4 regions of the Paenibacillus polygoni genome follow, and region 3 is predicted to be linked to each of the others. Evidence: predicted binding sites of a transcription regulator. Region 3 holds the regulator's gene; each other region holds the start of a gene.
The links. The regulator Rex, encoded in region 3, represses fermentation and respiration genes when NADH is low (regulators of the CRP and FNR family bind a similar motif). The targets are predictions, from matches to a motif close to TTGTGAAATATTTCACAA.
Positions count from the first base shown of each region.

Region 1: QPK24_RS19590 (lactate permease LctP family transporter) is a predicted target of Rex. The motif match lies at 1,646-1,663, and genes of this name have one in related genera.
Region 2: hcp (hydroxylamine reductase) is a predicted target of Rex. The motif match lies at 2,069-2,086, and genes of this name have one in related genera.
Region 4: nirB (nitrite reductase large subunit NirB) is a predicted target of Rex. The motif match lies at 1,645-1,662, and genes of this name have one in related genera.

Region 1 is NZ_CP127162.1:4,093,837-4,097,053, forward strand. It holds gene QPK24_RS19590 (lactate permease LctP family transporter) at 1-1,534, opposite strand, end outside; gene galU (UTP--glucose-1-phosphate uridylyltransferase GalU) at 1,939-2,820, shown strand; gene QPK24_RS19600 (glycoside hydrolase family 43 protein) at 2,947-3,217, opposite strand, start outside.
Region 2 is NZ_CP127162.1:706,935-710,151, forward strand. It holds gene QPK24_RS03375 (SF0329 family protein) at 1-76, shown strand, start outside; gene hcp (hydroxylamine reductase) at 247-1,935, opposite strand; gene QPK24_RS03385 (2-oxoacid:acceptor oxidoreductase family protein) at 2,148-3,170, shown strand; gene QPK24_RS03390 (thiamine pyrophosphate-dependent enzyme) at 3,167-3,217, shown strand, end outside.
Region 3 is NZ_CP127162.1:3,365,899-3,369,115, reverse strand. It holds gene dinG (ATP-dependent DNA helicase DinG) at 1-1,241, shown strand, start outside; gene QPK24_RS16065 (redox-sensing transcriptional repressor Rex) at 1,288-1,941, shown strand; gene QPK24_RS16060 (amidohydrolase) at 1,934-3,217, shown strand, end outside.
Region 4 is NZ_CP127162.1:1,311,035-1,314,251, reverse strand. It holds gene QPK24_RS06300 (AAA family ATPase) at 1-177, opposite strand, end outside; gene QPK24_RS06295 (hypothetical protein) at 225-704, opposite strand; gene QPK24_RS06290 (GNAT family N-acetyltransferase) at 816-1,361, opposite strand; gene nirB (nitrite reductase large subunit NirB) at 1,755-3,217, shown strand, end outside.

The sequences.
Region 1 (3,217 bases), 730 kb from region 3:
CTGCCGCTGCAGCGACTGCTACGGATTGCGGCGAGATCATTTTAGCCATTGCACCACCCATTACGTTCGCTGCAACCATGGCTTCTGGCAAAATGCCGATTTGGTTTGCCGTTACCGCCTGTAATGGTGCAAATAGAGATCCGCTGTTAACAACAGAACCCGTTAAGAATACCCCAATCCAACCCAGAATTGGTGCAAACAATGGGAAGATACTGCCCGTTGATGCAAAAGCAAGACCGAGTGTTGAAGACATACCTGAATAGTTACAAATGTAAGCAAATGCAAGTACGCTACAAATGGTAATAATCGGGATGTACAATTCTTTAAACGTTTCTACTGCTGCTTCTTTAATAATGCTTCCTTTAATTCGATAAATCAGAATGGTTAGAAGCGCTGCAATGACAATTGCGGTGGTAGTAGATGAGAATAAATCAAGATTAAATACAGCAGCGTAAGGTGTCTCTTCTGGAACAACCGGAGGTTGTCTCAGAATTTGGTTGTGAACTCCTTTTATAGGGAAACTGAAGACCAGATTGTTAAGCGGTCCACCTGCTGCGAACAACGCTTTAACTGGTTTCAGTGAAAACAAAATAACCATAATCGTTAGCAAAATAAAGGGTAACCAAGCAAAAGCAACTTGTCCCAAACTATACGTTTCTTTCTTAACCGCATGTTTCGTTTGTTTCGCTGTTTCCTTATGATCCAAACGGTAAATTTCTTTTGGTTTCCATACACGCAGGAAGAGTGCAAGTGCAACCAGACTGACAAGAGCAGAGATAATATCTACGAGTTCAGCACCCAGGGTATTAAGTACAATATACTGAGTGATGGCAAAAGAACCTCCACTTACCAGAATTGCTGGCCAAGTTTGTTTCATTCCTTTGAAACCATCAATTAAGTAAACCAACAGAAAAGCAATCATTAAACTGATAATCGGAATAACATACGATGTTCGGCTTGCAACATCAAGCCCAGAAAGTCCTGTTAGCGTAGCAGGTGTCGTAACAGGAATACCCATCGCACCATAAGAACCTCCAGCAATGTTAGCCACAAGACAAAGACCAGCTGCGTATACAGGTTTGAATCCCAAACCAATCAGGATTACCGCTGTAATCGCCACAGGAGCACCAAAGCCAGCCGCCCCTTCCAGGAAGGCACCAAAGGAAAAAGCAACAAGAAGTACTTGTAAACGCTGATCTTCGGTAATTGTTGCTATACTATTCTTGATTATATCAAATTTTCCTGTTTTTACCGTAAGTTTATACAAGAAAATTGCTGCAAGTACAATTGAAGCTACTGGCCATAAACCAGCAAGTACACCATAGAAACCAGTACCAACCACTTTAACGAAAGGCATTTTATAAAAAAGCAGTGCAACAATTGCTGCAACGATAATGCTCAAAATTCCTGCTACATAACCTTTCATTTTAAAAACCGTTAAAGCCACAATAAAGAATATAATGGGTATAGCAGCCACCAAAGCAGATAGCCATATATTGCCCATCGGGTCGTATATTTGATTCCAAACCTCCAAGTTGTATCCCACTCCCTACTCCAAATTGTTTTTTTAGATATTGTGAGCCGCGCTAGATTATCCTATTCACAATGCCGACAAAATAGAGATGCTTGTCTTTCTAATCATTTTATGTGAAAGTTTTCACTTTATTGAGATTAAAAAAAGCCGCCATTTATCGTTATGATAATTGTCACAATGCCCGGCTGCGTGTATTACTATAGCGATACTTATTGTTTTTGTATGTGATTTTTGTCACACCAAAATAAGAAAACAATATATACCAGTGAACAAATTTCTAATTTTTTCTATTTTTTTAAATACTAGAGACAGTAAATCTCACCAAATGCCCTTCTCTGTGACTTTCTCCCCTAATCTTGATATGATGTCCTTAAGCAGATAAACTCAGGAAGGTGATGAGATTCATGACAGTAAAAAAAGCAGTCATTCCTGCTGCCGGACTTGGAACCCGATTTCTTCCCGCTACAAAAGCCATGCCAAAAGAAATGATGCCCATCCTGAATAAACCAACCATCCAGTATATTGTCGAAGAAGCGATCGCTGCTGGAGTCGAAGATATTATTATTGTTACCGGAAAGGGAAAAAGAGCGATTGAGGATCATTTCGATCATGCTTTTGAACTGGAGCAGCTACTTGCAGACAAAGGAAAATCTCTCGCTCTGGAAGAAGTCCTTTCTTCCTCTAACGTGCCTAATATTCATTATATTCGTCAAAAGGAACCTAAAGGTCTCGGTCACGCAATCTGGTGTGCTCGCAAATTTGTCGGAGATGAGCCATTCGCAGTTCTCCTTGGAGATGACATTGTGGTAAATCCGGTACCTTGCTTGAAACAATTGATTGATGAGCATGAAAAGGTGGGCGCTTCCGTGCTGGGGGTCATGCAAGTACCTGATGAAGAAACACACAAATATGGAATTATGGAACCGCTTAAAAAAAGAGGTCGAAGTTACTCCGCACTGCGATTTATCGAGAAACCAAAACCAGGATCCTCCCCTTCCAATCTTGCGATTATCGGTCGGTATGTACTGACGCCTGATATCTTTCCGTTGCTAGAAGATCACCACATTGGTCTTGGGGGTGAAATTCAGTTAACGGATGCGATTGAGAGATTAAACCATATTACGCCTGTATACGGTTACGAATTTGAAGGCAAACGATATGATGTAGGTGATATACTAGGATTCCTCGATACAAATATTGAATTTGCTTTAGCTAATCCTCATTACCGCGAGGAGGTATTACGCATGTTACATACCAAACTTGAGAATCCCTCTTTGCATCGATAATTTCACAACGAAGTGAGTGTTTTGATTAAAAAAAGGAGTATGTCCCATGTTATGAGACATACTCCTTTTCGCTTTCTGCTATGCTGTTAATCCAGCAACAATTCGTAACAGCTCTTAAAGTCTACGTTACTTTTCGGGGTAAGGATCAATCATACGAATCGTACCATCCGAATTGTACGTAAGTTCTGCAAATTTTACGCAGCGTTTGTAATCAACGCCGCCGGAAAGAGAACAATCGTGATAGAATAAATACCATTTTTCCTCGAATTGGACAATCGAATGATGTGTTGTCCAGCCCATAACAGGCGGTAAAATCGTGCCTTGATATGTGAAAGGTCCCATCGGACTGTCACCGATCGCATAAACCAGCTTGTGTGTCGAACCAGTGGAGTAGGAC
Region 2 (3,217 bases), 2.3 Mb from region 3:
AAACATGTCTGAGAAGATAAAGTTAAAGCATCCCATTGTGCAGTATTTTTATGAACTGCGGCGCAGTACATTATAATAAATAACATTCATTAAAGAATAAAAAGAAGACAACAAGAGGGTTAACTGTCCCCCAATTGGATAGATTTTTTTCAATGGTCTATTCTGCAGGGGACAGTTTAAGTCCTGTGTGTCTTCTTTTTTTGTGTTCGTTTAGAAAATTGTTTGGCAATAAATACAGGTTTTTTATTAGGCACCTAGGAACATTTTCATGTCATCTTCTACATTAGTAATCCCGCCGATTCCGAAGTTCTCTACGAGTACTTTGGCAACGTTAGGTGATAGGAATGCAGGAAGCGTAGGGCCAAGATGAATATTTTTGACGCCAAGATACAACAGGGCAAGCAGCACGATCACTGCTTTTTGCTCGTACCAGGCAATGTTATAGGAAATCGGCAGTTCATTGATATCCTCAAGTTCGAATACTTCTTTTAGTTTCATAGCGATAACGACCAGGGAGTAAGAATCATTGCATTGCCCAGCGTCTAGAACCCGCGGAATTCCGCCGATCTCGCCTAGATCCAGCTTATTGTATTTGTATTTAGCACAGCCTGCGGTCAGGATGACTGTATCTTTCGGAAGCTCGGCTGCAAAATCGGTGTAATAATTGCGGGATTTCATCCGCCCGTCGCAGCCGGCCATGACGAAGAAACGGCGAATCGCACCGGTTTTTACAGCATCGACAATTTGATCAGCCACGTTCATCACAGCAGCATGAGCGAAGCCGCCAATGATCTCGCCTGTTTCAAGTTCGGTTGGAGCTGGGCATTGTTTTGCTTGTTCGATCAGCGCAGAAAAGTCCTTTGGAGCACCATCCGCTCCTTCTGGAATATGACGGACGCCTGGGAATCCGGTGTTGCCTGTTGTATAAATACGTTCCTTATAACTATCCTTCGGCGGAACGATACAGTTGGTTGTCATGAGAATCGGTCCATTAAAGGCTGCAAACTCGCTAGTCTGCTTCCACCAGGCATTTCCGTAATTGCCTACAAAATGCTCATACTTCTTGAACGCTGGATAATAGTGAGCAGGGAGCATTTCACTGTGCGTATACACGTCCACGCCGGTTCCTTCCGTCTGCTTAAGCAGTTCTTCTAGATCTTTCAGATCATGACCGCTGATGAGAATGCCGGGCCGGTTTCTAACCCCGATATTTACCTTCGTTATTTCGGGATTTCCGTACACGGAGGTGTTTGCTTCGTCAAGCATCGCCATGGCGTTTACACCGTATTTCCCCGTTTCCATCGTCAAAGCTATGAGATCCTGCATTTCAAGGCTGTCGTCAAGCGTAGCTGCAAGTGCACGGCGCATAAATCGGTTGAGTTCGTTGTCATCCCTCTCCAGATGAAGTGCATGGTACGTATAAGCTGCCATCCCCTTGAGTCCGTATGTAATTAATTCGCGCAGCGAGCGGATGTCTTCGTTACGCGTGGAGAGGACACCAACCGTACGTGCTTTTTCATCAAAAGCAGCCTCGGTATCCGCTTCCCACACAGCAGCATCCGGGAGACTCGCAGCCTGGTCTGGAAATTGTTCATTATAATAGCCACGCACCTCGCCGCGGAGCGCAAACGATTCTCTTATTTTTCCTACAAAAATCTCGCGATCAAAGTTGGCGTTTGTAATCGTTGCAAACAAGGAGTCCATGATAAACAGCGATACGCGCTGTTCAAGCACTTCTGGCAGCCGAACATCTAGACTGAGAAAAGAGATACCTTTCAGCAGATAAATCAGCAAATCCTGCAGGTTCGCCACGTCATGCGGTTTACCGCATACCCCGATAAGGGTGCAGCCTGTTCCTTTGGATGCTTCCTGGCATTGAAAGCAGAACATGGATGGCTGATGCTGTATGGTCTGCTCTGTCACGTTGTTATTCATTATCTTTCCTCCTGTTTTCATGTCATTCTTTATCGTTTGATTCAGTATACGCTTGCCCTTCAATTGGACTGTCAAAAGTCAGTATACCCTGCTGCCAAGGCTGTATGGGTGATTGGAATCACTATTTCTAAGGCTGTGACTAAAATCACAACCCCTGCTCGTTTCTTCTTTTAAACTGGTATCATTGACCCTAGAAGAAATGAGGAGAGAAGATGTCGATTTTACCTCAAAAAAATGAACTGGGATTTTACGAGATCCGTCTTGAATCCATCGGCGGGCTTGGTGCCAACTTAGCTGGAAAAATGTTGGCCGAAGCTGGAGTGACTGGCTCTGGTCTGAACGGTTCCAATTTTTCTAGCTATGGTTCGGAGAAAAAAGGTTCACCGGTAAAGAGTTTCGTAAGATTCTGTGATCCAGACGTGGAAATCCGCGATCACAGTCCCATTGAACAGCCGCATGTAGTCGGCGTATTTCATGAGGCATTATATAAAACAGTTGATGTAATAAGCGGATTAAGACCGGACGGAACGGTGCTTGTGAACACAGCGCGAGAACTATCCGAAGTCGCCGCAGATCTGAACATGACGCAAGGTACGGTGGCTGCGATCGATGCGCTGAGAATAGCTGTTGAGGAAAAAACGAAAGTCAATACAGCGATGCTTGGTGCCCTGTTCCGGATTTGCAGTTTCCTTAACCCGGACGATATGCGGCAGGTTATCCGTAAAACGTTTGAGAAAAAGCTGCCACATCTCGTGGAAGCTAATTTGCGTACTTTTGATAGAGGATATAATGAAGTCCAGTTTCTTTCTTTAGGAAATGGCACAGAGCTTATGGATGAGGCGGCCTTCGTAAGACCGCAGCCCATCCTCGGATATGAAACCCAGGAGCAGGGCGGAATACTGAAGGTTACAGCAAACAGCGTACTGAAGGATCTTAGCAGCTCAAGGCAAGGTTATTTGCCGGAATACAAGCAGGAAAACTGCATTAGCTGTGCCGCCTGCGATACGGTATGTCCGGATTTCTGCATCGTATGGGAACAGAAACCGGATAAACGCGGCAACCTGCAGATGTTTATGAAAGGGATCGATTATCAGTACTGCAAAGGCTGCCTAAAATGTGTGGAAGCTTGTCCAACGAGCGCTTTGTCCGCCATGTTGGAAGAGCCATATTATGCGAAGCAACACCGGGTGCCGCAATCATTCCCCTATATAACTGCGGAGGGAGTTAAATCATGAACATGCAAATGACAGAAATAACGGGGCAAAAGATGCCGGCCGCTCAA
Region 3 (3,217 bases):
GGGATACACTGAGTGATATGCTGTTTAAGCTGTTACCAGAGAGAATGGATGCTGCGCCAGGAGATTCGGGACAGTTTTCACTTAGACTGAAGCCGCAATCAAAGCCAAAAGCATGGGACAAAATCTCAAAACATGAAAATCAGTTTTATGTCACAGTAGGCGAAATGGTTCGCAAAGCAGATAAGCTGCTTGGAGAAGTGAGAGAAGAGCTAGATGATTATGCGTCAGATAGTCTCATTACGGATATCACAGGTCTTGTCAGAGACTTAGCAGAACTTAGGGATAATCTGAGACTCTTTATGCGGCTTGACGATACAGGTACCGTATACTGGCTTGAAGCAAGCGGTCAGTTTAGAAGTAAGTCTCTGCAGCTATACGCAGTTCCTGTCGATGTAAGTTCACATTTGAAGGAACTGTTTTTTGATAAAAAACACAGTGTGATCCTGACCTCTGCTACGTTATCTGTAGACAAGTCATTTCAGTTTATGATCGATCAGCTCGGACTATCAGAGGCACAGGAAAAAGGCAGGCTTTTGACGTCCTTGCTGCCATCGCCATTTAATTATAGGGATCAGGCACTTCTTGTCATTCCCCGCGATTTTCCAAGCGTAAAAGGAAGTGTAGGGGATGATCACTTTGTAAGTATGCTGGTGACTTCACTTGCAGAGACAGCGAAGGCAACCAAAGGCAGAATGTTAGTGTTGTTTACATCCTACCGTATGCTGAGACAAGTGCATGAGCCACTAAAAGAAGCACTTGCAGCTAGTGACATCACGGTGCTTGGACAAGGGGTAGATACAGGCAGCCGGACCAAACTTACACGTCGGTTCCAAGAGGCTAAGGCTTCTGTCTTGCTTGGAACAAGCAGCTTCTGGGAAGGTGTAGATATTCCAGGAGAAGCTTTAACTTGCCTTGCAATCGTGCGGCTGCCTTTCCAGCCGCCCAGCCATCCGGTGGTGGAAGCAAAAAGTGAACTTTTGGAAAAAGAAAAGAAAAACCCTTTCATGAAACTTTCTGTTCCACAGGCAGTGATCCGGTTCAAACAAGGTTTTGGCCGGCTCGTTCGTACAGCACAGGACAGAGGTATCGTTATCGTTTATGATACAAGGGTTATTGAATCCTATTATGGAAAGTACTTTTTGTACTCCCTGCCAGGTCCCAAAATGGAACACATGGTTACGGAAAAAATGGTTCCAAGGATTAGTGAATGGCTGATGGAACATGAAACGAATAAAGAATAAGACGGAACATAAGTAATTTGTGTTTTGATGTAAGGGGGAGTTAACATTGAAGTCGGATAAAATTTCAGAGGCAGTCGTTCGCCGGCTGCCCGTATATCTGCGTTATCTGCAGGAGTTATATAAAAGAGAAGTGACAACGGTATCCTCTCAAGAACTCGGACTTAAACTGGATTTAAATCCAGCTCAGATCCGTAAAGATTTAGCTTATTTTGGCGATTTTGGACGGAAAGGAATCGGATATGACGTTGCTTATCTTATCGATAAAATTCGTCAAATCCTCAAAATTGACCAAGTCATCAATGTTGCCCTCGTTGGAGCAGGGAACCTCGGTCAAGCTTTATCTAACTATAACCGCTATGTAAAAGACAATATGAAGATTGTTGCCGTGTTTGACTCGTATGATAAAAAAATTGGAACGATGATCAATACACTTACGGTGCAGCCAATGGAAGAGTTACAGGATACAGTGAAAGAACGTAATATCCGAATTGGAATCATTACGGTGCCTGATTTTGAAGCTCAGCGTGTAGCGGATTGCATGGTTGAAGCAGGTATAGAGGCCATACTTAATTTTGCACCGATTATTATTAAAGCTCCGCCGCATATTCGGATCCATACGGCCGATTTCACAACAGATCTATTAAGCCTTGCTTATTATCTGGAAAGCGAAGAAGGAAAGGAAGTTACAGAAGATGAATAGTCATAAATGGCTTATTAAGAACGGACAATTCGCAGTTAGTGATCCAGAATGGCGAATCGTAAAAGGGTATATGCTTGTAGAGAATGATAAGATTGTCTACATAGGCGAGAAACTCCCTGAGGGGGAGGAAGAAACAACCGTTTTTGACGGGAAAAATTTACTCTTTATTCCGGGTCTAATCAATACGCACGGTCACGCTGCTATGTCTCTTCTGAGAGGATATGGAGATGACCTTGCACTCCAAATCTGGCTTCAAGAAAAAATGTGGCCAATGGAAGAGAAGTTCACGGCAGACGATGTATACTGGGGAGCTTCCTTGTCGATCCTGGAGATGATTAAAGGGGGCACAACCGCTTTTCTAGACATGTATGATCAGATGGATCAAGTGGCTAAAGTAGTAGAGGAGTCGGGGATACGAGCAAGCCTGATGCGCGGTGTTATTGGATTCGGTTCAGATGAACTGCGAGCTGCTAAACTTGCAGAAGCGACTTCTTTTGCCAAGGAATGGAACGGGCAGGCGAATGGCAGAATTACTACGATGTTGTCACCTCATGCACCGTATACATGTGGACCTGAGTTTATTGAGAAATTTGTTCAGGCGGCGCATGACTTGGACTTACCGCTTCATACGCACATGTCTGAGACAAAGGCAGAGGTAGAGCAGAATGTGAAAGATTATGGACTTCGTCCGGTTGCTCACTTAGAAAAATTGGGCTTCTTCTCCCGTCCATCTCTCGTGGCGCATGCGGTTCATTTAACTGACGAAGAAATTGAGATTCTTGCTAAATATAATGTGGCAGTAGCGCACAATCCAGGAAGTAACCTCAAACTTGCCAGCGGTGTAGCTCGAGTTCCGGATTTATTAAAAGCGGGGGTTGTTGTATCCTTAGCAACGGATGGACCTGCAAGCAATAATAATCTGGACATGTTTGAAGAGATGCGTCTCGCAGCCCTTATCCATAAAGGAGTCTCTGGTGACCCAACGGCGGTTCCAGCGACAGAAGCTCTACGTATGGGAACAGAATATGGAGCAAAATCGATCTATGTTGAAGATACGGGAACGCTTGCAGCAGGTAAAAAAGCAGATTTTATAGCGATTGATTTAGATCAGGCGCACTTTTTGCCGTATTCAGATTTGATCTCCCATGTTGTATACTCGGCAAGTGCTAAAGACGTAAAACATGTTTGGGTGGATGGCAAGCAGTTGTTAAAAGATGGTGAAGCTCTTACTTTAGATGAAGAACGTATTAAGCGTGAAGCAGAATCTGCATTTAAA
Region 4 (3,217 bases), 2.1 Mb from region 3:
AAAACCATACTTTTCTTGCAATTGCAGTGCATGATCGTGATCATAATTTAATTCTTCATAATATTGATATCTTATGTCATCTAGCGAACATCTCGGCATTCCCGTATGTTGAGCTAATAACTCAGCCACCGTTGATTTCCCCGCACAAATGGGTCCGATTAAAATAATGTTTGCCATTCTTTTTCTCACCTCTAGGGATAGTCTATATTGTTAGCGAATACAAATTACTCCTTCTCCTCTTCCACACTCAAGATCATCTCATTGATCTCAATGCCCTCAGGCAAATCTTTCTTCGCCACACTGATCAGTGCTCTTATAGTGACTACTCCATGTACTTTCTCATCCATCGCGTCTTCATAAGACACAGGGATAGCATGTATTCTTAAAAAGCTTCTCTCTGAATTTATATCATGCATAGCTAAAGAATTAATCTTAAATCCCTTAGTTACGGACTCTTTCTTACCAAAATTCACACATATAAAATATTCAGAAGGCGTTTCTTGTATCACAAATCCACCAGGTACTGAATTCGCATAACTATCGTATCGATCTATGATTTCCTCAGGCAGCTCCTTGGTGCTCCCTTCCCAGGAAAAATCAGATGAAGCCTTAGTGTAACGAAGTTGTTTATAAGGAATAGCCGTTCCCTTATCTGCTTGGTCTATTTGGGTAATGTTTTGGGATTCTGTATACACTTCATTCACGAGATTTTCGTTTTGTCCGCTGCATCCGATCAGTAGTCCTAGATTAGATAGCAGACAAGCAGCTAAACTGATTCTAATTATCTTCGTGACAATCCCTCCTTAACCTACCTTTCAAAATATGTACTCGTCCCTTAACAATCCGTAACATACGAGGTCTTCATATTCGCCCCATTTCTTAACATGCTGTCTTAATAATCCTTCATATTTCATACCGATCTTTTGCATGACTTTACCTGATGCAGGATTCCTCGCTAAATGACGAGCGTAGATTCGGTTCAGTTTCATCTCTTCAAAAGCGTATTGCACAATCCCTTTTGCAGCCTCTGTACAATAGCCATTACTCTTATATTCATTTCCAATCCAGTAAGCGAGCTCCCCGTGATCAAATTGCTTATTCCATCCAATCGTGATAGCGCCAATCAAATAGTCTTCCTCTTTATGTACAATAGCTAAGGTGAGTGATCTTTCTTTATTAAATTGTTCACTGTGTGTGTCGATCCATTCTTTTGCCATTCCATCCTCATAGGGATGCGGGATATATAATGTCATCTCAGCAATATACTTATCGCCTGCTAGTTGCTGGACCTGCTCGGCATCTTCTTGACGAAACGGCCGTAAGGAAAGTCTTTGTAATGGAATCATCGGTAATTCTTTCATAGAAACCTCCTAAGTCAATCGATTGGAAATCAGAATATGATTATTCCATAAATATACATCTCATGACAGAAGGATGCTACCTTTTACTGTTATAATATAAAAACTTGGATAACACTTCTTTCTAACACTTCTTTCCCTCCTTCCACTATTTCTTCATAAAATACAAGCTGAATGTGATTTTTCGCACAATAACTATTATTTATATTGTTTATTATTGGATACATCAAGAAAACATTAATAAACGTTATGTAATAGCGTATAACAGTCTCTTTTTTGAATATACATGTGAAAAAAACCACATACTTTTTTACCTCACTTACTTTTAAAAGATAATAATGAATTAGACAGAGAACTAAGCAGGATATCAGTGGAATCAACGAGGAGGAACTAACTATGACTCAAAAACAAAAGCTTGTTGTTGTTGGTAACGGAATGGCTGGTATGAATACAATTGAACAGCTCCTTAAACTTACAGATCAGTACAGCATTACAGTAATTGGTGCTGAGCCCCACCCTAACTATAATCGTATCATGCTTTCTTATGTATTAGAGGGAAGCAAGACGATTGATGATATTGTAATTAATGACCGTGCTTGGTATGAATCAGCCGGTATCCACCTGATTACAGGTAAACGCGGTACAAAAATTAATACAGAACAAAAAACAGTTCAAATGGATGATGGATCAGAAGTTGACTATGATCGACTTATTATCGCAACAGGTTCAAACCCATTTATTCTCCCTATTCCGGGTTCGGATCTCGAAGGGGTCATTGGCTTCCGCGATATTGAAGACTGTGAGACGATGATTGAAGCAGCAGCGAAGTATAAAAAAGCAGCTGTCATCGGCGGAGGACTGTTAGGCCTGGAAGCAGCAAAAGGACTTGTTCAGCTGGGTATGGATGTAACGGTTGTTCATCTGCCTGATTATCTAATGGAACGTCAACTAGATGTAACTGCAGCTAAAATGCTTGAAAAAGAACTGGAAAGCCAAGGTATTAAATTCGCATTAGGTAAACAAACCACTGCTTTAAAAGGGGATACCCGCGTTACTGGACTTACTTTTACAGATGGTACGGAGCTCGAAGCAGAGTTAGTCGTTATGTCTGTTGGTATTCGACCAAATACGGAACTTGCAAGCAATAGTGGAATCGAAGTCAACCGCGGTATTGTTGTTGATGATTACATGCAAACTTCCGTACCTGATGTATTCGCAGTCGGAGAATGTACGGAACACCGCGGTACATGCTATGGCCTTGTTGCACCATTATTCGAGCAAGGTGCGGTACTTGCGAAAACCCTTGCAGGTGTAGAGACGAAACCATACGAAGGATCGATCTGCTCGACAAAACTTAAAATTTCGGGCGTTGATGTATTCTCAACTGGTACTTTTATGGAAGAAAAACAACATACAACCATTACCATGCATGACGGATGGAAAGGTACGTATAAGAAGATTGTAATGCAGGACAACGTCATCGTTGGTGCTGTTCTATTTGGGGACATTGATGACTCTTCCCGTCTTGAACGTTTCGTTAAAAAAGGCGAACTCATGACCGAAGAATTATATGCAGAACTAACAGGTACAGGCGGATGCTGCGGCGGCGGAGCGAAAGTAAACGTAGCTGCTGAATTAACGGACGACGATATCGTCTGCGGATGTAATGGCGTAACGAAAAAAATGATTGTCGATGCTGTTACTATTGACGGACTTACTACGCTCGATCAAGTGAAAATGAAAACAGGCGCATCCCGCTCTTGCGGCGGATGTAAACCGCTGGTAGAACAAGTAATGCAGCTTGTCCTCGGAAATGGTTTTGATGCAGAAGTTAAAGAAGGCATCTGCGGCTGTACAAC